DNA from 3 places in the Lysinibacillus sp. DFXJR4 genome. Region 3 is predicted to be linked to each of the others. Evidence: riboswitches for the same ligand, from Rfam matches in the RefSeq annotation. Region 3 holds a riboswitch; each other region holds the start of a gene.

Region 1 (10,327 bases), on a different contig from region 3:
TTTTCCGAGGCCTAATTTTTAAATATTTATCAGCAAAAGGGCTGAAAGTGGCTATTCTAGGCTCCTCAATTTTATTTGGTATTGGACACCTTGCAAATTTAGCTTCCGGTCATAATCTTTTATTGGTATTAATACAAATAGTTTTTGCATTCCTCTTTGGGCTAGTTTGTGCAGAAATTGTAGCAAAGACAAAAAGCATTATTATCCCGATTGTCTGGCACGCTACGCATGATTTTATAGCATTTTTGACCGATAGTGAGCCGAATGTACTTTCTGTTTCTATTTATGTCTTGCATTGTTTATTGTTAATTGGTCTCGCAATTTATTTCTGGCGAGCATTATTTTCTAAGAAAGAAACAACAGAATTTATGAAATTAAACAATGGAAATCCTGAGATTGGTGTTTAACAAAGGCTGTTTTTGAAAAGATTGTTGCTATACGAACGGGCAGTTAGTTGTATGAGGGATTTATGCAATAATAATTCAAGGAGGTTTTTATGCAAACCGTAATACCTGCTACATCTATGTTTATAATTATAGGGTTGTTCATTTTAATTCGTAGAATCCGTTCTATGTACAAACCAACCAAAGGGAGAGGGGGGCGAATAATTCTTCCTCTTTTATTTTTAACACCTGGATTATCATTTTTTCTAAACGCTTCTGGGCACGTCACATACCTTCAATTATCTATAGCGATTTTTTTAGGAGTGGGTTTTTCTATTCCTCTTATTTTATGGTCAGATTATGAAATACGAAATGATGGTTTAATTTATGCGAAGAAAAGTCCTGCTTTTATAATTACTTTCGCCATTATGATTGCTTTACGTTATTATTTTCGACAACATATTTCGACTATCGAACCAGGTACACTCAATATGCTAATTTTCTTACTAGTTATTTGTTATTTAATTCCTTGGAGAATAGCTTGCTATATAAAGTATAAAAAGGTTCTTAAACTAAAAAATATAGTCAGTTTGTAGAACTTCGTATATCTCTAACACCCTCCAAAATGAAACAAGAAGTATAAGTTTGTGAATAAATGCACTTAAACAAACGGGTGCATTACTTGAAGATCATAGAGTTCCATATGCAGCTCTTTTTTCATATTGAACTAAAGGCGCAGGGTAGCGAAAAAGAAATGTTTTTTTACGTAGGTTACTAATTCTAAGGAGGTGGTTTGAAAATGAAACTGAGAATGTTGTTTGGTATTTTTCTTATACTTAGTTTGACAGCTTGTTCATCAACCAAACAAACTGATATAACAGATGAGGTTATCTTCTATGGCGAGGGAGAACATTGGAAAGTAAAATATATTTACAATCCTGAATTGTATGACGAAAAAAAAGTAAATTGGGTTGAAATCGAATGGAAGGATCTGGAACTATCGCATGGGGATTTACATAATATTGACATTAAGTTTGAAGGTAGAGATGGGTTAATTACAGGGAATATTGGAGATATGGTAACAAAAATTAACGGGAGCGTTATTTCATTTTTAGTTGGTACTGTTAATAATGAAACATATAAAGAGGATGAATATAAAATCAAAATAAAATTCAATGATGAACAAGATGTTATAAGGTTGCAGTTATTGAACTAACGAGGACTTTAGTTAAATATTCGATTTACGAAATACCAAACATAAAAACAGAGCTGATTCTACACATTTTGTAGATTAACTTTATTTTTATGTTTTAACAGCAACAATATTTTAGAAAACAGCCTTAACAAAAGAGGAAGGCACCACCTTAGATTATTATTACGAATAATATCAAAAGCGGCTGCTCATTAATTTGAGTGGATGCTTTTTATTATTATAAAGATGAACTACCTTATGTTTTACAGTATGAATTGAATTGTAATAATTTGTGGAGATGGGAATCTGCTTGGATATACTTGACTTCTATCTTGAAAAAACAGGAGGATTCATCCTATAATAAAAAGGTTATAGGAAAAACAATATAAGGGAGCATCCATAATGACGAATGAAGCAAGATCGCAGGTGAACATTAAGCTCATTTCGACGATTCGTCCGATTGATGGAGAATCCGAAAGTCAGGAAATGTGGCTGACAGGACAACTTTTGGAAAAGGCCGGAAGCTTGTATTTAAAATATGAAGAAGTGCTTGATGATAAAATTATCCACACGACAATGAAACTAGGCAATGAACGTGCTCTTATTATGCGAGCGGGAGCAGTAAATATGCGGCTTCCACTTAATATAATGGAACAACAGACTGGTCATTATGATAGTGAATTTGGTTCAATGCCACTTGTCATCCATACAAAAAAAATGACGTTTTCAAAACAGGCAGTAAGCGGAGATTTCCGTGTACAGTACGATTTACTAATGGGTGGGCAATCCGTTGGCAATTATACATTAGATATTACATTTACGGAGGTACAATGATGAACGCTGTAGAACAAGTACAACAGGCCATTAAGACCGCAATTGCGCAGGCTGTTGAAAAAGCTGGCTTAGTTGAGGCTGGGACAAATTTAAATATTCACCTTGAAACACCGAAGGATAAGTCAAATGGGGATTATGCAACTAATATTGCAATGCAATTAACGAAATTAGCAAAAAAACCACCCCGTGCAATTGCTGAAGCTATTTTAGAAAATCTTGAAACTGCTGGGACAGATATCGAAAAAATTGATATTGCTGGTCCAGGCTTTATTAATATCACAGTACGTAAGGATTTCTTAACGGGTGTTGTGAAGGCAGTACTTGAGCAAGGGGCTGATTATGGTCGTTCAAATGCTGGCGCAGGAGAAAAAATCCAGGTTGAGTTTGTATCTGCAAATCCAACAGGTGACCTTCATTTAGGACATGCACGTGGAGCTTCTGTAGGGGACTCTTTATGTAATGTATTAGATATGGCAGGCTATGATGTATCTCGTGAGTATTATATTAATGATGCAGGTAATCAAATTAATAATTTAGCCTATTCACTAGAAGCTCGTTATAAGCAAGCTTTAGGTCTAGATGCAGAGATGCCTGAGGATGGCTACCATGGTGCTGATATCATTGAAATCGCTAGTAAACTTGCTGGTGAGCATGGTAATACTATTTTATCCAAATCAGACGAGGAACGATTTACTTTCTTCCGCCAGCATGGTTTAGCTTTAGAATTAGATAAACTAAAAACAGACCTTGCCAACTTCCGAGTAAACTTTGATGTTTGGTATTCTGAAACTTCGCTATATGAAAACGGTAAAATTGAAGTTGCATTAGAGAAATTAAAGGCTAATGGTCATGTATTTGAAGAAGATGGCGCTACATGGTTCCGCTCTACTACATTTGGTGACGATAAGGACCGTGTATTGATTAAAAATGATGGCTCGTTCACATATTTAACGCCAGATATTGCCTACCATGAGGACAAAATTGTTCGTGGCTTCGATAAATTAATCAATATTTGGGGAGCTGACCACCACGGCTATATTCCACGTATGAAAGCAGCTATTCAAGCACTTGGCTATGATCGTGATACGCTTGAGGTTGAAGTTATCCAGATGGTACAGCTTTATAAAAATGGCGAAAAATTTAAAATGTCAAAACGTACAGGGAACGCTGTGACAATGCGTGAACTAGTTGAAGAGGTTGGATTAGATGCAGTTCGTTATTTCTTCGTAAAAACTGCAGGCGATTCTCATATGGACTTTGACCTTGACCTAGCTGTTTCTCAATCAAATGAAAACCCAGTGTATTATGCACAATACGCACATGCACGTATTTCATCGATTTTACGTTCAGCTAATGAGCAAGGCTTTGCTGCAACAACAGATCATTTAACGCTGTTAACAGCTGAAAAAGAGATTGATTTATTGAAAAAAGTGGGCGATTTCCCGAAAGTGGTAGCTGAAGCTGCGAAGCACCGCACACCACACCGCATCGCAAACTATATTCAAGAAACAGCAGCAGCTTTCCATAGCTTCTATAACGCTGAAAAAGTGTTAGATGCTTCAAATAAAGAATTAACAGAAGCACGTTTGGCCCTTATTACTGCTGTGCGCACAACAATTGCAAACGCGTTACGCTTAATCGGAGTATCCGCTCCAGAAAAAATGTAATAATGTTTTTACCCCCTAGCATGATATTGTGCTGGGGGGTTTTTTTGTGGCTCGGATGGATGGAAGGGTCAAAAGTGACGGATAGAAAGTAGAAACAGGCGGATAGAAGCAGCGAAGTGACGGATAGACTCTGCAAATGGTTTTATTCAACTGCTTTAAGTGGTATTTTTTCTGTTAATTTCAAAAATTTTGTTGAAGTTTACGTTAACGTCAATGGTATACTGATGGAAATTGAGAGGGGGGAGAAGATGAAGACGATTCAAGAAGTGGCAAAGGAGTTTACTGTCTCTACACGAACCATTCGCTATTATGAGGAGCTTGGGCTTCTTCATCCTAGTCGTTCATCTACTAATCAGCGAACCTTTTCAAAAAAAGAGTTAGCCAAGCTTAAACTTATTTTTCGAGGAAAGCGTTATGGATTTTCCCTTGAGGAAATCAAGGAGATGGTTCTGCTATTTGATTTTGATCGTACGGGGATTCAGCAATTAGAGCGAACAGTCGAATATGGGGAACAAAAAATACAAGAAATTGATAGTAAAATAACAGAGCTTGTACAAATGAAGATGGAATTACAGCAATTACATGACAAATTTAGTGAAAAATTAGCGATTTTAAAGGGAGAGATGCACGGTGAATAGTTCAAATTTATTAGCACGGAATGCCCGAAAGTATCCAACAACTGAAGCAGTGATTTGTCATGGTCGACGTGTGACCTATCGCGATTTAGATGAGCAAGTGACAAGACTTAGTCATGCTTTGCTTGAGAGGGGTGTTCAGCAAGGAGATAAGGTCATCATTTTTATGCCAAATGTTGTAGAGTTTGCAGTTAGCTATTTTGCGATCCAACGTATTGGGGCAATTGTTGTTCCAGTCAATGCTAAATTTACCTTACAAGAGGTAGAGTTTGTGGCACAGCATGCAGAGGCTACAGCTATTCTTGTACATGAAGCTATTTTTCATGCAGTCGAAAATATTTCGATCATACCAATGAAAATTAAAACGGGTCAAGAGACAGCTGGTTGGTTAAGCTTTGAAGCATTAATACAAAGTGCCAGCTCACAAACAATTGATTGTCAGCTCAATGAGGATGACGCTTCGACAATTTTATATACCTCAGGGACAACAGGGAAACCAAAAGGTGTGTTATTTAGCTATCGTAATATTTTAACCGTGGCACAAATGATTGCTGTCGAGATGGAGGTAAAGCCCGAAAGCCGCATCCTTCTAATGATGCCGTTAACGCATTCAGCTCCTTTGCATTTATTTTTAATGGCGGGAATGCTTGTTGGCTCGACACATGTATTAACCTCAACATTTACACCTGATTTGTTCTTGGATTCAATTGAACAGGAGAAGACAACGCATTTCTTTGGTGCGCCAGTTGCCTATTTGTTAACTGCTCAAATGCCGAGATTACAAACTGCTGATTTATCCTCTATGAAGTGGTGGGTATATGGTGGTGCACCATTATCACAAAATGAAATCAGTTATATACAAAAAGCTTTCCGTACAAATCATCTAACATGTGTTTATGGATTAACGGAGGCTGGTCCAAGCGGCTCATTATTATTTGGTGAGGAACATAAGACAAAGGCAGGAAGTATAGGACAACGTGCACCTCTTGGAACGGAGCTACGTATTATTAATGAGGATGGAGAGGATGTGCGTGCTGGTGAGGTAGGTGAAATTGTGTTATTTGGAGAGGGCAATATGCTAGGCTACTACAAGGACGACATTGCGACGAAGGCAGCATTTATAAATGGTTGGTTAAAAACTGGTGATTTAGCCCGTGTGGATGAAGACGGGTATATATGGATTGTTGATCGCAAGAAGGATGTGATTATTTCTGGTGGTGTCAATATTTATCCAAAGGAAATTGAAGATTGTATTGTAAATTTTGAGGGGATTTTTGAGGTAGCGGTTATCGGTGTACCTCATCCACAGTGGGGTGAAACAGTAAAGGCTGTTTATGCTGCCAAAACAGAAATTGATGACAAGGCTCTTCGACATTATTTGGAGCAGCATCTCGCTAAATTTAAAATTCCACGAATTTTTGAGCAAGTGGAAGCGCTTCCGCGGAATGCATCGGGCAAAATATTAAAACAATCCTTGAAGGGACAAGAGGTGAGATAATTATGAAGGTGTTACAGCAGGAAGAAATGAAAACAACGAACTTTTTTAAAGATAACGATACGCTCCATAGTATTTTAGAAATAATGCTTGATAAAGAATTTGCGGAATATGCAACACGTGAGCTAATAGATTTTGGAGAGCTTTGTGCTGGAGATATTGATAAGAGAGCGAAGCATACAGATAGAGAGGGCGAGCCTCGATTACAACGTTATAATGCTTACGGTGAAGAGGTATCAGAGATTTGGGTCAATGATGGCTACAAAAAAACAATAGAAGATACGTATAATACAGGGATTGTGGGCTATGTGCATAAGAATATTCCGCAACTAGGAAGAAAGGGTAATTATGTATATAGCTTTGCCCAAGGGTATTTACTATCCCATGCTGAGCCGGGCTTTTATTGTCCTGTTACATTAACAATGGCTACAGCTTATTTACTCGATCACTATGCGAATGATGAGGTAAAGGAACGCTTTTTACCACATGTTTGTGCAACAGGTGATACTGAGCTCTATGAGGGAGCAACCTTTTTAACAGAACGACAAGGTGGCTCGGATGTTGGGGCAAATGCTGTAGAGGCAAGACAGGAAGGCGAGCAGTTCCGTTTATATGGTGAAAAATATTTTGCATCTAATGTAGGCATGTGCGGTGTAGCAATGGTACTGGCGCGACTCCAAGGGGCTTCTGCCGGCTCTAAAGGGCTGACATTATTTGCAGTTCCGTGGCGAGCGGAGGATGGTACTGTGAATAACCTTCGTATTCGTCGCTTAAAGGATAAGCTTGGTGTGAAGGCAGTTCCCTCTGGTGAGGTAGAATTTGAAGGTGCACTTGCCTATATTGTAGGTGAGCCGAATAAAGGAATTTATTATATGCTAGAGGCACTTAATCTATCAAGAATTTGCAATGCCGTAGCTTCTTTAGGTATTATGCGACGTGGCTTTTTAGAGGCAAAGCATTATGTGACAAATCGTTCTGCCTTTGGTAAGCCTTTAACGCAATATCCAATGATTCAGGATACACTAGGAAAATTTGCGGCAAAGCTTCATGTGGAAGTAGCAACAGTTTTTGATCTTATTCAGCTATATGATAAAGTGACAAGTGGTCAGGGCAATCATGAGGATATGATGATGAATCGTTTAAATATAGCCATTATGAAAAAGGAAACAGCCGAGCAAGCGGTGAAATATGCAAGTGAAGCGATTGAATTACATGGTGGAAATGGCTATATTGAAGACTTTGTGACACCTCGCTTACTAAGAGATGCACAGGTGCTTACGGTGTGGGAAGGAACTGCCAATATACTGGCATTAGAGCTGATTCGTTTAGTAGATAAGTTCCAAGCTCATAAGTTGTTTGTACGTATTATGGAGGAACGCTTAGCTAAGGTAGCTAACAGCACTCTAAGCCAATTAGTAGTGGAACAATTAGTACAATTGAAATCGACATTGCATACGTTTAGCTCTTTGGATGAAGCAATGAAAACTTTTGAGGCAAAAGCGGTAGCAGAAAAAATGGCGCATATGTATGAAAGCGTTGTAGCTGTGGAATGGGCTCACAGATTCGGTGGTAAATATGAAAAGCTGGCAGATATATATTTAGAGCATACATGGGCATTAAGAGAACTAGGGGCACCGATGAAAACAGTTCAATATTTTGCAGATATTCTTTAACTTCTTTCAGCAGAAGTTTCCCACCTCTATAGGTGGTGAGATGAATGCGAATTTAAGCTACTTTTCAGAGGGTATCCAAACACCCGCTGAAATAGAGGAACTCAGGCTAAGATCTTCACATCCTGTGAAAACGCCTGAGTGACCAACATCGTGTTGGCCCAAAGCCTCCGGCGGATGTCACGGAATCGAAAAGGAGTTCTTTGTGTAAGCACAAAGCCGATTCCGAACGCAATTATGCCGAGGCATAATTGATTAAAGGAGAAGTCGTCTAGATGGTAGGCGACTTTTTTTGTTTTCATGTATAATAAAATCAACTGAATATTATAAAGGTTCTTTACTTATGTAAAGTGAAAAGGGAAATCGGTGATATTCCGATGCGGTCCCGCCACTGTATGTGCTAGTTTTTTTCAATGTACGCCACTGAAAGTTTTTCGGGAAGGCTTGAAAAAACGTATGGAGCACGAGCCAGGAGACCTGCCTTTATAGAGACACGTTACAACCTACGAGGATAGGGTGGTGGATTTTGCGTATTTTTGTGCATTATTACCCCTCACTTTGGATGAGGGGTATTTGTTTTGTATGAAAGATGTCGATAAATTTGAAAAAATGAGCGATAAACTTATAAAGTTCGTCGATTACTAATCTATCAGCAAAATAATTTGTAAAAATTTACGCATTTATATACTAGGAGGATTCATATGAAGAAATTTTGGAAATTAGGACTTTCCGCATTTTTAGCAATTGGCTTACTTGCTGCCTGTGGAGAAGGAGCAAAAAATGAAAAGCCAGCATCTTCTGAGCAGCAAGAAACAACACAAGTAGACAAAGCAACATTCCCTATGACGATAACAGATGCTGTTGGCAAGGAGATTACGCTGGAGTCACCTCCTGAAAAAATAGTTTCTCTTATTCCAAGTAATACAGAGATTTTATTTGCTCTTGGCTTAAACAATGAAATAGTGGGTGTTACCGATAATGATGATTATCCTGCAGAGGCAACTGAAAAACAAAAAGTTGGTGGTATGGAATATAATATTGAGCAAATTATTGCCTTACAACCAGATATCGTGTTTGCTCATGCTTCGAGTATGACATTTTCTGCAGGGGCCATTGAACAGCTTGAATCTGCCGGTTTAAAGGTTTTTGTGGTAACAAATGCGAAGGACTTTAATGAAATTTACACAACAATTGAACAGCTAGGTCGTGCAACTGGGAAATTACCTGAGGCCAAGAAAATAATTAAAGATATGAAGACAAAAGTAGAAGAGGTTCTTGCAAAACTTGAGGATGTAAAGCCAAAGAAAGTTTTTGTAGAAGCATCTGATGAGCCACATATATTTACAGCTGGTAAAGATACATTTATGAATGAAATGCTAAATATGATTCATGCCGAAAATGTTGCAGCAGATACAGCAGATTGGTATGAAATCAGTTCCGAACAAATTATTGCAAAAAATCCAGATGTCATCGTGGTGACATATCATTATGTACCTGATATTTTAACAAAGCTACCACAGCGTGCTGGCTTTGACACAATTAATGCAGTAAAAAATAAAGCCATTGTTCAGGTAGATGAGAATACAACAAGTCGTCAAGGACCACGTTTAGGAGAGGGTCTTGAAGAGTTAGCGAAAGCGATCTACCCAGAGGCGTTTAAGTGAGTAAAATAGTCACAGCCTATGTAACAGCCATTACACTTCTTATCATTGGCATCTGGTGTGGCGTAGCTATAGGCTCTGTTCATATTCCGCTAGAAGTATTGTGGAATAAAACAGTTGATGAAACGGCTGCCAATATTTTTTGGAAAATACGTCTGCCGCGAGTTCTCCTAGCAGGGCTTGTGGGAGCTTCACTGGCCATTGCAGGAGCTGCCTTCCAGGGCCTGCTAAAAAATCCTTTAGCAGATCCCTATACATTGGGTGTTTCTTCTGGTGCATCAGTTGGTGCAGTAATGACGATATTCTTTGGTCTTTCAATTCCGGTAGTTGGTCTCTATACATTGCCAACCTTTAGTATGCTTGGGGCAGTATTAACAATGGTAGCAGTCATGAGCTTTGCAAGAGTAGTAGATCGTTCTCTGAAAATGGAAACGTTAATTTTAACAGGAGTCATCTTTAGTTCATTTTTAGGCTCACTTATTTCTCTAATGATTGCCCTATCAGGCGAGGAGCTGCGGCAAGTGATGGGGTGGCTACTTGGTTCTGTATCAATGCGAGGCTGGCCTTTTGTGCAAATGATTATCCCATTTGTTATTGTAGGTTCATTGATGCTATGGACACAAAGAAGGGAATTAAATGTGCTGTTATATGGGGAGGAACGAGCAAAGCACTTAGGTGTTAACGTGAAACGAAGTAAGTATTTAATTTTAGTTGGTGGATCCATGCTGACAGGAGCAGCAGTGGCTGTTTCGGGAACAATTGGATTCGTTGGATTAGTCGTACCGCATAT
Region 2 (10,327 bases), 240 kb from region 3:
TGCACGTTATTGACATTATCATCAAAAATTTCGAATGGATAGCCCGATTCAAATTGCGCTTTTTTTACCTCTGTATAAAGCTTACGAGCATTCAAACGCTTAATTTTACGAATTTTCTGATTATCTAGTAGCTCGTAATACATTTCTGTAATTGAAATTTCAGACATACGCTTACCATATTCTTTAAAAATATCATAAGGACTAAACAATACAATATCTTTATCACGTTTCATAAGTTCAAAGAAAATACTTGGTATAATAATGCCTGTCGATAGAGTTGCAAGACGAATTTTATCATCAGCATTTGGTTTTTTGGATGAAATAAAATTTTCTATATCAGCATGAAAAATATTTAGATAGACTACGCCCGAGCCATTTCGTTGTCCAAGCTGATTGGAATAACTGAAAGAATTTTCTAATAGTTTCGCTACTGGGATTACACCACTTGCACGATTTAGAATCTCTTTAATTGGATCTCCTAAAGGACGTAAATCTGTTAAGTTTACTCCAACTCCACCACCAAGGCGTGATAGCTCCAAACAATACCCTATATTTTCAGCAATACTATTCATAGAGTCATCCATTGATAATTTAAAGCAGCTTACTAGTTCTCCACGTGCTTTCTTTCCACTATTTAATGCTGTTGGAGTTGCAGGCTGATACGCCTCCATCATCGCTTCAACAGAGCGTTCTGCTAATATTGTGTCGCCTTGTGCTAAATACAAAGCAATAATGACAATACGGTCCTCATATTTTTCTAAAATTTCTTCCCCATCACGACTCTTCATGGCATAACTATCGTAAAATTTACTTGCACTCATAAAGGATGGAAAACGGAAATGATAATCATATGCCTTTTTGTATAGCTTTTTAATAAATTCCATCTCATACATATCGATAAATGCTTTTTCATAATAACCCTCATCGACTAAATAACGGATTTTTTCTTCAATATCAATAAAGTAACGGAGACGCACGTTTACATATTCTAAAAAGTAACGGCGTGTTGCTTCTCGATCCTTTTCTAACTCTAGTTGACCTGTTGTACTATAACGATTTAGTACATCATTATTAAGCTTTAAATATGTTTTCACGCGATGACCCTCATTTCATAAAACGTTTGTATTGCATCATAATCAGTTTGATTTCCTCGTAAATCTAATTTACGCACTAGAGGCACATGATACTTTGCTGCAATTTTCTCGCCAGCAGCGCCAAATACTGTATGGCCGAAATTACTGTTGCCACTTACAACTACTCCCTTACAGTAATTTCCGTTTTGTTCTAAAAAACGAGCTACCTTTGCAGGGATATCACCTAATCCGTCTGTGTATGTGATTAAAAGGTAGGGCTCACTCAACTGTAATTCCTCAGACAGCTCCATTGATTTCCCCTTTAATTTTGAGACAACATTTCGGACATTACCTGTACGACTAGCATAAATAATCATAGTGAAATCAGCTCGATTTGAGAAACAATTTCCTTAACATCCCCTATAAATGTCTCATTATATTCAAGAACTGGCACGCTTAAAAATCCTGCATCTATAATAGTTTGCTTTGCTTTTTCATCATGGTCAATATTTACAATTTCTGCTTCAATTCCTACTCGTTGTAATTCAGATTTTACCCAAAGACATTTAGGACAAATTGTTTTTGTATAAAGTTTCATATAAATCCCTCTTTTCATAAAATAAAAGGCTATCTCTTCAAAGAGAGACAGCCTAAAATGGAAACGTTAAAAACACATAAAAATAGCTACGTCCCCATTCCTTAATCCCCGAAGAAATGATTGTTGTGTTTTATATAGGCAGGTCTCCTGGCTTTGCTTCATTCTCTGATTTCCTTCCCATGCGAAAGCACAGTGGCTTAAATCATCGTCAGCTTTACAGTTGCGGGGACAGCGTCGGTATTGCACCGAACTTCCCTATTAAACTACATATAGTAGTACCTTAATAAAACAAACACAATATATTGTTTTCCGATAGAACTAAGTGTACCATCCTTCAAAATAAAAGTAAATCTAGATTAGAGACTTCTTAATAGTAAGATTATTCGATATTTTCCGCAAAATGATAGTAAGCAAGTGGATAAATAGTTCCTAACGCTATAAACAATAATAGACATCTGATAAAGAATTATTTTTATGAAAGTAGTAACACTATGTATTTAAAATCATTTTCCTGCCTTTCCTTGCAAGAAGTAATTATGTAAATACTTTTTTGGAATATACCATCAAAAATATAGGCATAAGCTAATACAATAATTCTTTACATAAAAACAGTCCTTATTCCGAAGAATAATAGACTGTTAAACTTTTGATTGTTGATAAATCCTTACATATTATTCTAGCCGATAAATAAAGATAGTTCCTTATTAAATTCAGACGTCCGGCGCATTTTATGTTCTCTATCATAGACTTCCTTCACTTTACCATTTTTTGAACTACAAAAGAAATTATTAGCCTCTTCCCTCTTTAAATTATCATTTTTCCATTTGTAGTAAATTCTATTTGTTAGGAAAAGTATTTTCATTCCATTTAGGCACGTATCTATGCTGCCCTACTTAAATGTATCGCACATCCATTGATAAAATTTTTCCTTCTCCTCAAAATTTGGATAATGAGCTGACTCCTCGAAAGAAATAAACTCCTTTTGATCCGCTTCAATCCTATCAAAATAATTTTTTGCTGCATTAGATGAAGTCATAGCGTCGTATTTACCCATTACAAAATAAAATGGTAGCTCAAGTTTGGTAACGATCTTAGGTAGCGGCTTTTCCAAGGTTTCTTTTACAAGCCGTTCTTGTGAATTAGCAACTCCATATGTATAGCGAATTGAATCTAATAAATTATATTCACGACTTAATAGTATATCGCCATCCGACATATTAATAAGTCTTGTAGCGCCGCCGTACTTATACACATAACCTCTTGGAGTCACTGCCTCTCCAGCATGTATTTTTTCAGCGACCCCCTCTAAGTACTTCACATCTTCTGTATTTCCGGCTTTTTTCGCTTCACTTATCGTATTATTCAAATTATCTATTTCACTTTCTTGCATATTGCTCATCTGACCAATCCCAATATAGGCTTCATATTTTTCTGGAGCTTTATAAGCAGCCATTGTCCCTAAGTATGTGCCGTAAGAATGACCTATTAGGATCACTTTCTCTTTACCAAATCGTTTTGAAATATAATCCGTAAGTTCTAATAAATCATCTACAAGTACATCTGCCGTTAAGTTAGAATAATCCTCATTAAAATGATACGATTTGCCGCTTCCTCTTTGATCGTAATTAACGACAGTGAAATCCTTTTCTAATAAGTCTTCGTACTTGGCATAAGGAATTTCGGACACACTCGGTCCCCCGTGTACATATATAATGACCGGGTTATTTTGATCACGACCTCTAATCATGATTTGCTGTTTTGTACCATTGATCTTAACTTGTTCTAAAACGCTAATACTGTTATCCCCTTTTATATTCGAAGTCCATGTGGGACGAAAAAGTACTAATAACAATATTATTATAATAATTACTCCCATATATTTTATTATTTTCTTTATATTTTTCATCTAATTCTATTAATTCCTTTCTGCTAATGTAATTTAATTTATGATCCAATACATGCTTTTAAATGATTGTGAGGGCATTTTTTAGCAATCCTTATTATGAAATGGATTTAAGCTTGTGTATTTTTACCTCCCTTATTCATTACTCTACCAATGAAAGGTAATATGCTGTAGTGCCAGCAAGTCAATAAAAAGTCATTAAAAAACGACATTTTATGACCTTTGGCTAATACATATTACTTCTTTAAAAATAAGTGGCTTTTGCCATGAATTTAAATCTACTAATATAAAAAAAAAGCGTAGACAAAGTCAGTTGAACTTTATCTACACTCTTTTACTTTAATGTTTTTTTATCTACTATAAGACTCTCTTCCATTGCTTTAATAATAGCTGAAGATCTATTTCTAACGTTTAATTTTGAATAAATGGTAGAAATATAGTTTTTTACAGTTCCAATTGAAAGAAACATCTTTTCTGAAATGTCTTTATTGGATAATCCTTGGGTTAAATATTTTAAAACCCTTAATTCTTGATTATTTAAATCATATGGATGATTTATGAGGTTATCGTCAAGATGTTCTGGGTGCTCGTTTTTCTTTATTTGTATCTGGCCAAACACCTCTTTTGCTAATTGTTGAGGGATGAGGGAACCTCCGTGGTAGACCATTTTAATACCCTGAATTAAAAATTCTGGATCAACAGCCTTTAATATATAACCATCTGCACCGGCGTTTAAAGCATCCAAAACGTGAGTAACATCTTGAAAAGTAGTCAGTATTATCACTTTTATATGTGGCCAACGTTTTTTTATTTCATCTGTTGCCTTTACACCATCCATCACTGGCATTTGAATATCCATTAATAGAATATCAAGGCTTTCCATTCCGCATAAATCAATTGCCTTTTCCCCATTTTCTGCAGTACCCACAATCTCAATGTCAGAAATACTTTCAATCACAATTTTTAAGCTTTTTCTTAAAATCTCTTGATCTTCAACTATTGCCGCTTTAATCACCATCATTAAACTTCCTTTGCTATTGGTATGTTACACGTTATTCTCATACCATTATTCAATTTAGAATAAAAGGTAACTGTCCCCGCTAATGCCGATATTCGATCTTTCATTGAGCGTAATCCAAATCCTAAATTCAATTCATCACAACCATTCCCATTATCTTCAATAAGCACAATTAATTCTTCTTGTTTAAACGAAATATTTACCATAATAAAAGTTGACTGACCATGTCTTTTCGCATTTGTAAGCCCTTCTTGTATACAACGAATAATTACAAACTTTACTCTTTCACTAACTTTGATAGCTTCCCCTTCAACACTCAGCTTTATATCTGTTGCTGTATGTTTCATAAAATCAGCAATCAATTCTTGCACCAATTCAACAAGTGTTTGATGGTTCATTGGCGACATATGATGAATTGTTTTCCTCACATCATTCAATCCATTTCGTGCTAAATCCGAAATCTCTTTTATACTTTTTTCTGCTTCTTTTTTATCTGCCTGATATAGAAAAGGAAGGGCATCTAAACTGGTTATGACTGATGTAAAAATATGGCCAACTGTATCATGCAAATCTTGTGAAACTCGATTTCGTTCCTCTCTAATCGTCAGTTCCTCAATCCTTTTTGAATAGTATTCCAAATGCTTATTTTTTTCCTCAATAGAGGCAATTAACTCTTTATTAGCGGTAATGACAATAGTCGTTCTTCCTAGGCAAAACCCAATACCATAAAAAATAATTGTGTCTATAAAAAGTGCAAAGAAATCCTTATTAATGAAAAGACTGCTGGCCCATGTACCAACTACTAAGAAAGGACCTAACCAAATTAATGGCTTAACTTGACAAGCATAGGCAACAGTTAGGATAGGCACGAGTAGAAAACTATAAGTCACTGCTATTTCATGCTGACTTGATAAGTAAATAAACAATGAACCAGTTAACAACACCTCGGTCATTATATAATATTGGAACTTTATAAGCCCAGGTCGATAAAATAGATGGGGTATTATATAAGAACAACTAGCCCATAAAAGTAAAATCCACTTTTCTGAACCAATCGTACTAATGAATATTGAATTGCCATTATATGCAAACCATATCGTACGCATTAGAAATAAAAAATAGTCCAACCAATGCCATTTCCTTTGATCTTTTATTGCTTTCATACATTATTCCCCTATCTTCGGTGTGTAGACCATCATTCCTAATTATTTTCAACCCATAGTTGATGATGATAAAGTGACTGTACTGTTGTTCACATTAGACAATATTACCCTATTTTTATTTATATGTACTTGACTATATCTGCAAACTATACTTCTTTTAAGAGATACATTTTTTATAGAAAAATATTCATTATGTGTATTTTAATAATAATTTTTTATTTTTTGATTAGACCATTTCCTTCCTAAGCTAATAATAAACCAATACATACAAAAAGCTATTCTTTCTGATTTTAAAATAGAAAGAATAGTTTTTTCTATTTTGCAAGTTGGTAATAACAGATTTGCTTCCTTTTTTCATATCTATTGTCTCTTATTTAAATTAGCGTCTGAATGTTTTTTCTACAGATAACCACATTGTCATTTTTAGTTCTCTTCTTTACTTGGACTATTCTTTAAATAATTTCTATCCTATCTGCACATTATCTTTATCTATAGCAGCTAGTCTATGTTTTGTAAACGGCAGTTGCTTATACAATGACGATCGCTTACAAAATATGATTTGAGAGGAAGAATAAAATGATAAAGAAAATATTTATTTGTGTACTAATGGGAGCTATTGCATTGTGCTCAGTAGCCTGTGTAGACAATGGGACCGAAAAGACATCGAATACAATCACACAAAATACGGCTTTTAAGAAGGAATCGGAAAGTAGGAAGTATGAGTCTATTTTTAAAAATAGTTTATTTTTTGGAGATTCTATTACAGAGGGACTTAATTATCAAGAATTAATCGATGATACAAATGTTATCGCTGACGCAGGTAAAGTTACAGCTATAGCATTAGAAGATGATGTTGACAAAGTAGTAGAAAAAAATCCTGAACACCTTTTTATGAGTTTTGGTATTAATGATTTACTAATGCCAATGGATCTTGAAGGAAACCCTATCGATCATCCAGTTAACTATTCAATAGATAATTATTCCAAACTAATACAAAAAGTAAAGGAAAAGCTTCCTAATCTAAAAATACACATTTTATCTGTAACACCTGTTACAGATAAAGCATTACAGGAGTTTCCACAATATCTACACATTAATGAATATAATCTGAAGCTTAAAGAATTAGCAACAGCTGAAAAAGTAGAGTACATTGATTTATCTCCAATTTTTGATAAATATACTGATTTACATGATGAAGATGGCGTACACTTTAAAGCTAAATATTATACGCATCTACTCGATATTTTAAAAATTTCTGTTAAGTAGTGTCCATATTCTAAAAATTCACAGTTCTAATAGAGGAACTGTACTTAAAAAAAGTGTAATTATTTAGGTGGTGACAAATCTTGGTATTCAGTAGCTTAATTTTTCTTTTTGTATTTTTACCATTAGCCATTCTTCTATATTATATATCTCCTAAGACTCTTCGGAATTTTATATTATTTGTAGTTAGTCTAATTTTTTATGCATGGGGTGAACCAGTATATATAGTAATTATGATATTCTCCACCCTATTTGATTATATGAACGGAGTACTTATAGACAAATATAGAAGTCACAAGGGAATTACAAAAGCTATATTCATTAACTCAATCATTATAAATTTAGGAATACTTGGATTCTTCAAATATTATGGTTTCGTAGTGGACAACATCAATTCCATTTTTCACTTAAATATTCATGTTGACACTCTCCCTCTTCCAATTGGAATCTCTTTCTATACATTTCAAACTATGTCTTATGTGATAGACGTATATTTAGGTAAAGTATCTGCACAAAGAAATATTATTTCTTTTGGTACTTATGTAACGATGTTTCCACAACTGGTCGCAGGGCCTATTGTAAAATACAGTGATATTGAAACCCAATTACAACATAGAAAAGTAACATTAGATCGTTTTGGCGAAGGAATGGAGCTATTTATTAGAGGTCTTGCCCTAAAAGTACTTTTAGCTAATAATATAGGACTTCTTTGGACGAATGTTAAATCAACCTCAATGTCAGAACTAACTATTTTAACAGCATGGCTTGGGATTATTGCTTTTGCCTTCCAAATTTACTTTGATTTTAGGGGATATTCAGCTATGGCGCAAGGTTTAGGAAAAATGTTTGGTTTTGATTTGCCAGAAAACTTTAACTATCCCTATATATCTAAAAGTGTCACTGAGTTTTGGCGTAGATGGCACATTTCATTAGGCTCTTGGTTTAGAGAGTATGTATACATTCCTCTTGGGGGAAATCGGTCAGGATTACTCAAACAGCTTAGAAATTTGTTTATAGTTTGGTTCTTAACAGGATTATGGCATGGAGCTAGCTGGAATTTTGTTGTATGGGGACTTTATTTTGGATTATTTGTAACACTTGAAAAGCTTTTTCTTTTAAAATGGCTTAAAAAAAGAATGCATGTTTTTGCACATGTGTACACACTTATCATCGTATTAATTGGATGGGTATTTTTTGAATTCGATAACTTATCAGTAGCCATTAGCTTCATTGGAACAATGTTTGGCTTTAATCAAACTGCTTTCTTGGATAAAAATACACTCTATTATCTCACAACTAATTTTACATTATTTTGTATCTTAGCAATTTGTTCAACACCATTCCCTCAAAAGACACTTGTATATTTAAGAGAAAAGTTGAAAATATCAGGAGCTATTTGTATGCCAATCTTTTATGTGATACTAGTAGTTCTATCAACAGCATATTTAGTAAACGACACATATAATCCATTCCTATATTTTAGATTTTAAGTATTAGCTATATTTAGTTTGAAAGAGGTGAGTTGCTTGAATCAGTATGAAAAAATATACAAATACACAATGGCGAGTTTGTTGTCGCTATTTATAGGTGGCATGTTCAGTATTAATTTATTAACTCCAAACAAATCATTTTCTGATTCAGAGAATAGAAATTTAGAACCGTTACCAACGTTCTCTATTCAAAATCTTTTAGATAAAAAATTCACTTCACACTATGAAACATATATGTCTGACCAGTTTGCATTTAGAGATTTTTGGATAAGCATGAAATCTGATATAGATCGAACAATAGGGAAAAAAGAAAATAACGGAGTATATATCGGTAAGAATGGTTTTTTACTTCAAAAATTTAATAAACCTGAAGATCAAGATGTGAAAAGTAAAATTGCAGCAATAAATGATTTTCATTTAGCAAATCCAAATGTGGAAAAGCACATAATGTTGATTCCTACAGCAATTAGTATTTTAGAAAATAAACTTCCTAATTTTGTTTCTCATGATGATGAGCTTACGTATATTGACAAAGTAAAGAAATCCTTGAATACGGAAATCAATTTTATTGATGTATACCCTACATTGCGTTCAAAAGAGAATGAATATATCTATTATAAAACCGATCATCATTGGACTACTAAAGGCGCATATTATGCCTACCTAGAGTTGAGTAAAAATTTTAATTTTACTCCCACCCAAAAAGAGTCATTCAACATTAAAAAAATTACTAATAGTTTCTATGGTTCACTATATTCTAAAGGAGGTTTTCGACATATAGATCCTGATAGCATTGAATTATACGAGCCTAAGGAGGGTATCAAATATAAAGTAGAATATGTTGATGAAGATAAAACCTCTAGCACCCTTTATGAGATGAATAACATCAAGAAAAAAGATAAATATACCGTCTTTTTCAATGGAAATCATCCATTAGTGAAGATAACAACTGAAAATAAGAGTGGGAAAAAAATAGTAGTTGTAAAGGATTCTTATGCAAATGCCTTACTTCCTTTTTTACTACCACATTTTAGTGAAATTCAAGTGATTGATCTAAGATACTATAGCGATAGCCTACAGTTATTTATTCAAAAAAATAAAATCGATGAAATGCTACTAATTTACAATGCAAATACTTTCTTTGAGGATTCATCTATATCTGACTTATCCGAATAAACGACAAGGAGAATTAGCCCTATGAGAAATTTAATAAAATCCGGTATGACTATTTTTGTTTGCACTATTATTCTAGTAGTTTTAAGTGGTTGTTCAGGAAAACAAACGAATCCGTCCGCTGCAGAAATAGGAGAACAAATAGGTCACACTACAAACTTAGAAGAAATGAAAGAAGGAGATCATAAAAAACTTCAAAAGTTATATCACATAAATACCGATGAAGTTGAAAGCTTTGTTCTTTATACTGCCCCCACAAACATTAAAGCTGATGAAATTGCTGTGATCAAAGCGAAAGATGTGAAAAATGTAGACAACATGAAAGAGAAAATTTCCAATAGAATCGAAAAAAAATCAAAAAGCTTTAAAGACTATCTACCAGAAGAACATTTCTTAATAGAAAAGCATGTCTTGAAAACAAAAGATAGCTATATTCTCTTAGCTATTTCAAAAGACTCTGAAGAAATAGAAAAGGCGTTTGATAAAGCGCTTAAATAAAATTGACTAAAATAGAAAGTGCTCCCCACTCTTTATTTTTTTCTTGAATGAAGGACTTAAGTCATTCATCACCACCCTTTTTCTTTTCATATTCTTTAGAATTAGCTTGATTTTGAGGGAAAACATATGGGGATTGAATTCACAGTTC
Region 3 (10,327 bases):
TTCTACATTCGTTCCTGTAAAGCAAGTAGATTTTTTAGAAACAGAGCAATAAAAGCATGTAAATATGATATGAAAACAGTTAGTGTTCATGACACTAGCTGTTTTTTTGCCTTCGAGCTATAATGTAATAGGAAATTGATATTTTGGAGGACAAACTTTTATGAAATCAATGGATACAACGCAATTATTAGAACTATTAGACGCTAATGAAGATCTTTACATTATAGATGTTCGTGAGGAAGATGAGGTAGCTCAAGGTATGATTCCTGGTGCTCAGCATATAGCGCTTGGAACCATTCCAGAACGTCTAGAGGAATTAGATGCGACGAAACCATATATTATTGTTTGCAAGGCTGGCGGTCGTTCAGCAAATGCTTGCTCCTATTTAGAAGCTCAAGGCTTTGATGTAACAAACCTTGAAGGTGGTATGCTTGCCTATGATGGTGAGTTAGAATTTAAATAACATTGATTTTGAAGCCTTCGCTTTAGTATGCGGAGGCTTTTTTTGTCGAATACAAGTAGGAATTTATGTTTTGATGGGGGGAGTGCTGAATGGAGGGGAATATGTGCAGAATTGATTAGTATTTATGCTAGATAGAAGGCCGCTTGTGCTTGATAGCAAGAGAAAAACACTCGATTGAACACAATTCATTCTAGCTGATATGATAGATACAAGAAAGGTGGTGATAAATTGCAAACAACCCAGCGAAAAAAGCCCCACAAACTGTTAAAGCTTGAAGCGTTATTACGCAGACTGCAGAAAACATCCCCAAATTATCCGTATTTTCAAGAGTTACATCGAAAATTGAGTGCTGGTTTTCAAGGTGAGCTCCGAGTTGATCGACTTTGGCAAGAAATGAACTTCACTTTCCCTCATCAAATATTCTATGATTATTGTTTTATCAATAATTCAGGTTTTACACATCAAATCGATACACTATTTGTGACACCACATTTTCTATGCTTAATAGAAATTAAAAATATTTTAGGAAAACTTGATTTTGATGATGTAAAGAGACAATGTATTCGTACAACTTCGGATGGAAAAATAGACAGTTTCATCTATCCAGTAGATCAACTATTTCGGCATCAAAGCTATTTCCAAATATTATTAAAGCAACTAAATATAGAGCTCCCAATTGTGAAAGTGATCGTAATTGCAAATCCTTCTACCATAATTGGTCAATTAAGCACAGAATGTCCAATTATGCATAGTGTGGGTTTACCTTATTTCTTATGGCAACAGCTACAGCATTTTGGTCAACAATCATTAGAAAAGAGTGATTTTCAGAGATTGCTTAAGCACTTAAAATCTATTCGTCAAGATAAATTATGGGAACAAAAACTGATGGAAGATGAATGGAGATCAGGTGTTCTTTGTCCAAAGTGTGCCTATGAGAAGAGCATGTTTTATAGGCATGGCTCTTGGCTTTGTCGAAGCTGCGGTGTAGAAAATAATGAGGCTTTTTTACAAGCATTACAGGATTATCGACTTTTACGGGAAAGCTATATTTCTACAACCACTTTATGCCAAGAATTCAATATACCAAGCAAGTATATTGCCTACCGTATTATAAAAGCGTTGAAGTTTGAAAAGATAGGGAATAATCGCTATAGTCATTATAAAATTTCGGAGTATTAGAAAGCTACACGATGAAAGCGGTCTTCATCGTATATCTTATTAAAATACATAACACTAACAGGAAAAAAATAATCAATTATTTTTATACGCATTTTGATGATCCTCAGATGGATTTAAATTATTTATCAGGCATTTGATAAGGCAAAGCGCTACTAGTTCATAGTAATAAAAGAAATAATGAAATCGCTTCGTTAGTGGGCTATAGTAATGAAGAGTATTTTAGTAAAGTATTTAAAAAATATGTTGGAATGACACCAGCCAAATATCGAACTATTTAAATCTAGTGGATTTTGGTAAAATAAGTATAGAATGACCGAGTTGAAAATAGAAAGGATGAGTAATATGTTCCGATCAATAGCGCCTCCAACAATGTCTTGACAGTAGAGTCTACTGTTTAAGGCATTCCACACTAGCTTGCTCTTCTTGCAATAGATTCTACTGTATAGGCTAAAAACTATATAAGTAGAAAGTAGGAATCAGAAGTGAGCGGAAAATTTGCATTTGTTTTATCTATGATTATCTTTGGGGCTATCGGTGTTTTTGCTAAATATATACACCTGCCATCCAGTGAAATTGCCTTCTGGATGAGTGTGATTGGCTCTAGTTTTTTATTGATAATTTTCATCGTTAAAAAAGAAAAAATAACGAAAGCATCCATTTTGTCTAATATATGGCCATTACTGCTATCAAGTGTAGCGTTATGTGGGAATTGGATTTTTCTATTTCAAGCGTACAAAGAAACAACCATTGCCAATGCAGCGCTTAGCTATTATTTTGCGCCAGTTTTAGTGATTTGTTTATCACCAATTATATTAAAAGAAAAACTGTATCTAAGAAAAATTTTCTATGTAGGTGTGGCTTTAGTTGGATTATTCTTTATTGTCCATAGCCAAGCTACAGAAGAAAATGGGCAAGATATCGGCATTGTGTATGGGCTTATTGCAGCATGTTTCTATACGTTGGTAACTTTTGTCAATAAGTATATTCATGGACTTAAAGAACCGTCAAACACAATTCTGCAGCTTTCTTTAGCAGCGTTATTTCTAGCACTTTATCTTTATGGAACAACTGGATTTCAAATCATGTATATCGATATAAAATCCATCAGTTTACTAATAGCATTGGGCATTGTCCATGCCGGTATAGGCTTCTATCTTTTCTTTTTAGGAATGAGTCATTTAAAGGGGCAAAGCATAGCCATTTTAAGCTATATTGACCCTCTAACGTCATTGGTAATCTCAACGATGATTTTAGGAGAAAAAATGACTATGCTGCAAATAATAGGAGCTATTCTATTGCTTGGCGCGACATTTATTAGTGAAATAGATCAGAAAGAAGTCTAATTTAGCTTTAAAGGTGACATATTGACAGAAAGATATCTTTACAGTAAATTAAAAGAAATTGCATAATAGCATTAGGTGCCCATTGAGGGAGAATAGGGAATAAAGTGAAAGTCTTTAGCGGTCCCACCACTGTAAAAAGGAGTTTCATAGAGAATGCCACTAGCATGGTGCTGGGAAGGTTCTATGAAATGTTGAAATTGAGCCAGGAGACCTGCCTAATTGCTTCGATTATATAGACGATGGAAAAGTCTGTAGTTTATTTGTCATGAATAAACTGCAGGCTTTTTATATTGTCTCGAAAGATTGAAAGGGGAATAGTTTCATGCAATTATTACAGCACACGATTAAAAAAATTCAAAATGCGGATAGCCGTATGATGGAGAAAGCTAGGGAATATATAGACTCTCTGAGCAAGCCACCTGGAAGCTTGGGGAAATTGGAGAATCTTGCTGTACAGCTTGCTGGTATTACAGGAGAATTATTTCCTAAAATTGAGAGCAAAGCAATTATTGTCTGTGCAGCAGATCACGGTGTTTGTGAGGAAGATGTAACTTCAAATCCGCAAAAGGTCACCTTTTTACAAACAATGAATTTTCCAAAAGGGTTAACGGGGGTTTGTGCAATCGCCAGCATAACCAATGCCAAAATTGTAACGGTCGACGTTGGTGTAAAAGAAGATTTACCATTGGATGCTGGAGTCATTCTAAAGAAAATTAAATATGGAACAGACAATATGGCAAAGGGTCCAGCTATGTCAAAAGAGGAAGCTATTCAATCCATCGAAGTAGGAATTGAAGTTGCAACGAACGAAATAAGAAACGGAGCGGATGTTCTTGGAACTGGTGAAATGGGTATTGGGAATACAACACCAAGTGCGGCTATCCTTTCTGTGCTTCATGCCTGTCATCCAAATATAGTAACAGGACTAGGTGCAGGTGTTGGAGCAGGGGGAATTGCGCATAAGGTGGAGGTTATTCAGCATGCTATTGCACTAAACAAGCCCAATCGCCACGATGCTATTGATATTCTTGCAAAAGTTGGTGGCTTAGAAATAGGTGCTATGGCTGGAATTGTACTTGCGGCTGCTGCAAATCACAAACCTGTTGTAATTGATGGCTTTATTTCTACGATTGCTGCTCTCATTGCCTTTGAGCTTGAGCCAAAAGTAAAGGACTACATCATTCCTTCCCATGCCTCAGAAGAACCAGGGGCTAAAATAGCAGCCAAGTTGCTTGGGGTTGAACCAATGCTACATATGAATATGCGTTTAGGAGAAGGCTCTGGTGCAGCTTTAGCCTTTCCAATTTTAGATGCAGCTTGCTCCATGATGAAAAACATGGCAACACTTGAGGAATCTGTAGTGCTAGTAGAATCGAAAGAATAGATCGTAACAAAAAGTATAACAAGCCCATAATTCAAAACTATTTGGGCTTGTTACTATTTATAAAATGCCTATGCCCGATTGAGCTTTCGTAAAGGCAAACGCCATTTCTTCATATAGGAAAGAATTCTTAGCACTGTTATCATACCAAATAATCCATATAAAAAGAGGTCGCCTGTCAATACTTCTAGACCAATCATGAGTCCTGCAAGAGCTGCCCAAACCCCATAAATTTCATCACGTAATACGAGAGGCTTGCGTCTTGCTAAAAGATCTCGAACTATGCCGCCTCCTGAACCAGTTAAGACAGCAGCTACAATCACTGCACTAATGGGCATGTCGAGCTTTACAGCATAGAGGGCACCTTGAATAGCAAATGCCGATAAGCCAATGGCATCCGTAAAGTTTCCCCAACGATGCCAATGCTGAATTAGATGATGTGGAAAAATAAAAAATATAGTAATTGCCGCAAGTGCAATTTGGAACATCATATCCTGTCCCCATAATGTTGTAACAGGCAGGCCAATAAGTAAGTTACGAATTGCGCCACCACCAAAGGCAGTGACAATACCGAGTATATAAACACCGAATAAATCGTATTCTTCCTCCATGGCAATAATTGCCCCAGAAATAGCAAAGGCAATTGTTCCGATAATACTGAAAACCTCCCAAGCCATCCCTTTCACCCCTTCTGAAAAATAATGTACTTTCTCATTAAAGTTAAAAAATTCTATTAAATGTAAGAGAATCTATGAAATTTCAAAAATAATGAAAGAAGTCCGCACATTAGCTTAGCGCAAATTGCGAGTAGAAACAATAGGCAAGTTTTGCAGACACATCTACAAATTGTTAAGATAAGATAGGAGAAAGTGAAAACTTCAATTTGTGGTTGTAGATGCCCGCAATGGAAGAAATGTGAATGGAGAAGAATGCATGACTTTTACAACGAATTTAACAGAAGAAACGTTAGCATTGGCTACCAAAATAGAGGATAAGGTTCGCCCGTTTCAAAGGAAGGTAGACGAGATGGCGTTCTTTAATCAACAAAAGGTGCTTGCAGCTTTTAGGAAGCATCAAGTGAGTGACTATCATTTACACCCTTCTAATGGATATGGTTATGATGATGAGGGACGTGACAATTTAGAGCGTGTTTATGCAGAGGTTTTTGGAGCGGAGGCTGCCATTGTACGTCCGCAGATTATTTCAGGGACACATGCCATTACGCTTAGTCTATTCGGCGTGCTGCGACCGGGTGATGAATTGCTGTATATTTCAGGTCAACCATATGATACATTACAAGCCATAGTAGATGGCGGTGATAAGGATACTGGCTCATTAAAGGATTATAAAATTGGTTATCGACATGTAGATTTAATAGAAAATCAACTGATTGATTGGAACGGTGTAGCGACTGCTATTACAGAGAATACAAAAATGATTGCGATTCAACGATCAAAGGGCTATGCATCACGTCCATCCTTTACTATTGAAGAAATTGCTTCAATGTGTGTGAAAATCCGTGAATTAGCACCACAGGCTATCATCTTTGTCGATAATTGCTATGGAGAATTTGTGGAGGCTCAGGAACCGACAGAGGTAGGGGCAGATTTAATGGCAGGCTCTCTGATTAAAAATCCAGGCGGTGGCTTAGCCAAAATTGGTGGCTATATTGCTGGTCGTGCCGATTTAGTTGAAAAATGTGCCTATCGTATGACGTCACCGGGTATTGGTGCAGAAGCAGGTGCAACACTAAATACGCTTGGTGATTTTTATCAGGGCTTTTTCCTAGCGCCACACGTTGTAGCACAAGCATTAAAAGGCGCAATTTTCACAGCGGCAATGCTAGAAGAAGTTGGCATGTCTACATCTCCAAGCTATGATGCGAAACGAACGGATTTAATTCAATCTGTTTCATTCCAAACGGCTGAACAAATGATTGCTTTTTGTCGCGAAATCCAAGCGAACTCACCAATCAATGCCCATTACGCACCAGAGCCAGCCTATATGCCAGGCTATGAGGATGATGTCATAATGGCGGCTGGTACCTTTATTCAGGGCTCCAGTATTGAGCTTACAGCAGACGGTCCTATTCGCCCACCATATACGGCATTTATTCAAGGCGGTCTCACATATGAGCATGTAAAATTTGCTATTTGTAGTGCAGTTCAAAAAATTCAGCAATAGATAAGGTGGAAAAAACTATTCAAATCGTGATTTTGAATAGTTTTTTTACAATTTTGTAGCAGTCGAAAAAATATTTAAAAACGATGTTAGGAAACCTTACATACTTGTTGACACTGTAAAAATTTCGTTATATGATTAGCGGGTATTGGAGGGGACTTAAATGAGTCGTGAAATTAGACGAACTATGCCGTTATTATCTATGAGTATCGTGATGCAATTGACCGAGCTTTCGGCACGCCAAATTCGTTATTATGAAGAACACCATTTAATTGAGCCGCACCGAACAGAAGGCAATCGTCGAATGTTCTCATTAAATGACGTCGATACATTGCTAGAAATTAAAGATTACTTAGAACAGGGCATGAATATGGCGAAAATTAAAAAATTATTCGCTAAAAAGAGTAACCCTGTGACGACAGATGAGCCGGATTTAAGTGACTCAGAATTACGTCGTATCATGCGTGAGGAAATGCGTCAAGCACAGCGCATGCAAAAATCATCCATCCGACGTGGGGATTTATCCCGATTCTATTAAAAGCCTTTAATAGGGTAGGGTAAAGATAAAAGCTAGACAAATTATAGGAGTGTGGAAAACTGTGGGTAAATACACAAAAGAGGACATTAAACGTCTTATCGAGGAAAAAAACGTAAGCTTTATTCGTCTACAATTTACGGATATACTTGGCACAATTAAAAACGTTGAGATTCCTGTAAGCCAATTAGACAAAGCGCTAGAAAATAAAATGATGTTTGATGGTTCATCTATTGAAGGCTTCGTTCGTATCGAAGAATCAGATATGTATTTATATCCTGATCTAGATTCCTTCGTGGTGTTCCCTTGGACTTCTGAAAAAGGGAAAGTAGCACGCTTCATTTGTGATGTATACACTGCGAAAGGCGAACCATTTGCTGGTGACCCACGTAACAACCTAAAACGTATCCTAAGAAAAATGGAGGATATGGGCTTCACAAGCTTTAATTTAGGGCCTGAGCCAGAGTTCTTCTTATTCAAATTAGATGCAAAAGGCGAACCAACATTAGAGGTTAATGACCACGGTGGTTACTTTGACTTAGCGCCAACTGATCTTGGTGAAAATTGCCGTCGTGATATCGTATTAGAGCTAGAAGAGATGGGCTTTGAAATTGAAGCTTCTCACCATGAGGTAGCTCCTGGACAACACGAAATTGACTTTAAATATGCAGATGCTATCACAGCTTGTGATAATATCCAAACGTTCAAATTAGTTGTAAAAACAATTGCACGTAAACACGGCTTACACGCTACTTTCATGCCAAAACCATTATACGGTGAAGCTGGCTCTGGGATGCACTTCAATGTTTCATTGTTTAAAGGCAAAGAAAATGCTTTTTATGATGAATCGACTGAATTAGGTCTTTCTGAAACAGCTATGCAATTCATGGCAGGCGTTCTTGCGCATGTTCAAGGCTTCACAGCTGTAACAAACCCAACAGTTAACTCTTATAAACGACTTGTTCCTGGTTATGAAGCTCCATGTTATGTGGCATGGTCAGCACAAAACCGTTCACCACTAATTCGTATTCCATCAGCTCGTGGTCTGTCAACACGTGTAGAGGTACGTTCTGTGGACCCAGCTGCAAATCCTTATTTAGCAATGGCTGTTATTTTAGAAGCGGGTCTAGAAGGGATTCGTCAAAATCTAACTCCACCAGCTGCAATTAACCGTAACATTTATGTGATGTCTGAAGAAGAACGTAAAGCAAACGGAATTGAAAACTTGCCACCGGCTCTTGATGATGCATTAACATTACTTGCTAAAGACAAAGTAGCGCAAGAAGCGTTAGGTGAGCATATCTATGCAAACTTCAAAGAAGCAAAAGAAATTGAGTTTGATATGTATCGCACTACTGTCCATCAATGGGAACGTGACCAATATTTAAAAATGTACTAATTAAGATTAACCGAGTATCTAATAGAGGATACTCGGTTTTTTACAGACATATAAAAAGCACAAAAAGCGATGAGGCGTTTAACAACCTCATCGCTTCTTTTTTATCTTGATTCTAGCAAAATATTAATTAAGTGGCGAGATGAATGGTCATTTATTTCGCTAGCTTACAGAGTCCCTTGGCTATCACAGATTTTGAAGAGTAGCGTTTTGAGCGAGCTTGACGCAATCACGCTGGGGTGTGTAATTGACTAATAGCCCATACGACTATGATGATACGGCATATGACCGTGGTGATGGGACATATGGCAGTGATGCTGCGGCATGTGACAAGGGTTAGGTGGCATTTCGCAAAGTGTATGGTTTTCGCAACATTCATTCACGACAGATTCAGTACATGGGAAATAGTATTGATGATCGAATATATGTTTATTTACATTTGTAATATGTGTTGGTTGTACATGCGGTACGACAGTATGGATATAATTTGTACGAACATATTGCTCTGGTGGCATAAATTGTGGTGGATCAAATTGTGTTGGCATTGCTTGTGGTGGACAACAATGTGGACCTTTCCCATGATGACGCATACGATTAAACATGGTTATTACCTCCTGTTTTAATAAGTTGTGGTTCATTATTAAGATATGAGTGATATGTCGATAGGGTCTATTTATTTGCCTACTAACTATTAGATAAATCTCACACATCAGTGAAAATCAAAACTTATGTAACATATGCCTAATATATCCTTATAGCTTATTAGATGAGTATATATACCTTTGTTTCAGGTGATTTTCTTTATCAAAAGAGATTAATTTGTATATTTGTATAATAAGCAGCCAATTAAAAATAAAATATTATTAAAATTATTAGAAAGGTACGTTTTTTATAAAAAAAGATATTGTAAATACATTTTTTGTACAGTATACTCTTTTAGTGATAATGATTATCATTATTGATTATTATTTGGGAGGACCTATATGTCGAAACTTACATTTAACAAAAGAAATTTTTATTTGCTTTTCACATTATTACTATCATTCGCAATTTTACTAGCTGCTTGCGGGGATAAAACATCAAAAAGTAGTGAACAGGAAAATAAAGCATCAGAAGAAGGAAAAACAGAGGAAACAAGTCGTGAAATTACACATGCGATGGGTACAACAACAGTAAAAGGAACACCGACAAAAATAGTAACGCTTTATCAAGGTGCTACCGATGTGGCAGTTGCAATGGGGATTAAGCCAGTAGGTGCAGTAGAGTCGTGGGCAGAAGCGCCTATCTACAACTATCTTAAAAATGATTTAGATGGTGTAACAATCGTTGGGCAGGAAACACAGCCAAATTTAGAAGAAATTGCGAAGCTTAAGCCTGATTTAATTATTGCTTCGAAAGTGCGTCATGAGGAAATTTATGATCAGTTATCTCAAATTGCACCAACAGTTGCCCATGAAACTGTTTTTGATTTCAAAGGAACAGCAGAAATGATGGGTCAAGCGATGAATCAAGAAGATAAGGTAAAAGAGCTATTAGGAAATTGGGATAACCGAGTGGCAGATTTCCAAACAAAAATTAAAGAAAAGCTTGGAGATCAATGGCCACTACATGTTTCAGTTGTTAATTTTAGAGCAGATCATGCACGAATTTATGTTACAGGCTTTGCAGGATCAATTTTATCAGAACTTGGCTTCAAGGGTCCTAAAAATCTAACAGATGATTCATTAGAGATTGTAAAACTAACAGACAAAGAAAGTATTACACAGATGAATGCAGATGTGATTTATATGTTTATGGAAAATGATGAGGCTGTTAAAAAAGTTTATGAAGAATGGACAAATCATCCATT

Evidence for each region. A riboswitch is a leader RNA that binds a small molecule or an ion and turns the genes downstream of it on or off. The one in region 3 is predicted to bind cobalamin.
Region 1: linked by a shared signal. The riboswitch ahead of AC2CGN_RS11665 (ABC transporter substrate-binding protein) and the one ahead of cobT (nicotinate-nucleotide--dimethylbenzimidazole phosphoribosyltransferase) in region 3 are both predicted to bind cobalamin.
Region 2: linked by a shared signal. The riboswitch ahead of AC2CGN_RS02900 (glutaredoxin family protein) and the one ahead of cobT (nicotinate-nucleotide--dimethylbenzimidazole phosphoribosyltransferase) in region 3 are both predicted to bind cobalamin.

What each region holds. Positions count from the first base shown of each region.
Region 1 covers NZ_JBXUNW010000004.1:45,795-56,121, reverse strand. Annotated here, with positions in the region: gene AC2CGN_RS11705 (CPBP family intramembrane glutamic endopeptidase) at 1-407, shown strand, start outside; gene AC2CGN_RS11700 (CcdC family protein) at 497-979, shown strand; gene AC2CGN_RS11695 (hypothetical protein) at 1,183-1,599, shown strand; gene AC2CGN_RS11690 (YwiB family protein) at 1,978-2,409, shown strand; gene argS (arginine--tRNA ligase) at 2,409-4,076, shown strand; gene AC2CGN_RS11680 (MerR family transcriptional regulator) at 4,325-4,714, shown strand; gene AC2CGN_RS11675 (class I adenylate-forming enzyme family protein) at 4,707-6,209, shown strand; gene AC2CGN_RS11670 (acyl-CoA dehydrogenase family protein) at 6,212-7,879, shown strand; cobalamin riboswitch at 8,190-8,375, shown strand; gene AC2CGN_RS11665 (ABC transporter substrate-binding protein) at 8,578-9,540, shown strand; gene AC2CGN_RS11660 (FecCD family ABC transporter permease) at 9,537-10,327, shown strand, end outside.
Region 2 covers NZ_JBXUNW010000001.1:564,430-574,756, reverse strand. Annotated here, with positions in the region: gene nrdE (class 1b ribonucleoside-diphosphate reductase subunit alpha) at 1-1,094, opposite strand, end outside; gene nrdI (class Ib ribonucleoside-diphosphate reductase assembly flavoprotein NrdI) at 1,091-1,450, opposite strand; gene AC2CGN_RS02900 (glutaredoxin family protein) at 1,447-1,671, opposite strand; cobalamin riboswitch at 1,792-1,969, opposite strand; gene AC2CGN_RS02895 (alpha/beta hydrolase) at 2,561-3,577, opposite strand; gene AC2CGN_RS02890 (response regulator transcription factor) at 3,909-4,592, opposite strand; gene AC2CGN_RS02885 (sensor histidine kinase) at 4,595-5,755, opposite strand; gene AC2CGN_RS02880 (GDSL-type esterase/lipase family protein) at 6,332-7,021, shown strand; gene AC2CGN_RS02875 (MBOAT family O-acyltransferase) at 7,102-8,508, shown strand; gene AC2CGN_RS02870 (DHHW family protein) at 8,545-9,684, shown strand; gene AC2CGN_RS02865 (DUF4358 domain-containing protein) at 9,706-10,179, shown strand.
Region 3 covers NZ_JBXUNW010000001.1:327,610-337,936, forward strand. Annotated here, with positions in the region: gene hfq (RNA chaperone Hfq) at 1-52, shown strand, start outside; gene AC2CGN_RS01535 (rhodanese-like domain-containing protein) at 161-463, shown strand; gene AC2CGN_RS01540 (nuclease-related domain-containing protein) at 692-1,642, shown strand; partial or broken gene AC2CGN_RS01545 (helix-turn-helix domain-containing protein) at 1,798-1,920, shown strand; gene AC2CGN_RS01550 (DMT family transporter) at 2,125-2,985, shown strand; cobalamin riboswitch at 3,042-3,218, shown strand; gene cobT (nicotinate-nucleotide--dimethylbenzimidazole phosphoribosyltransferase) at 3,308-4,369, shown strand; gene AC2CGN_RS01560 (trimeric intracellular cation channel family protein) at 4,438-5,043, opposite strand; gene AC2CGN_RS01565 (methionine gamma-lyase family protein) at 5,300-6,550, shown strand; gene AC2CGN_RS01570 (MerR family transcriptional regulator) at 6,711-7,085, shown strand; gene glnA (type I glutamate--ammonia ligase) at 7,147-8,481, shown strand; gene AC2CGN_RS01580 (CotD family spore coat protein) at 8,730-9,080, opposite strand; gene AC2CGN_RS01585 (ABC transporter substrate-binding protein) at 9,462-10,327, shown strand, end outside.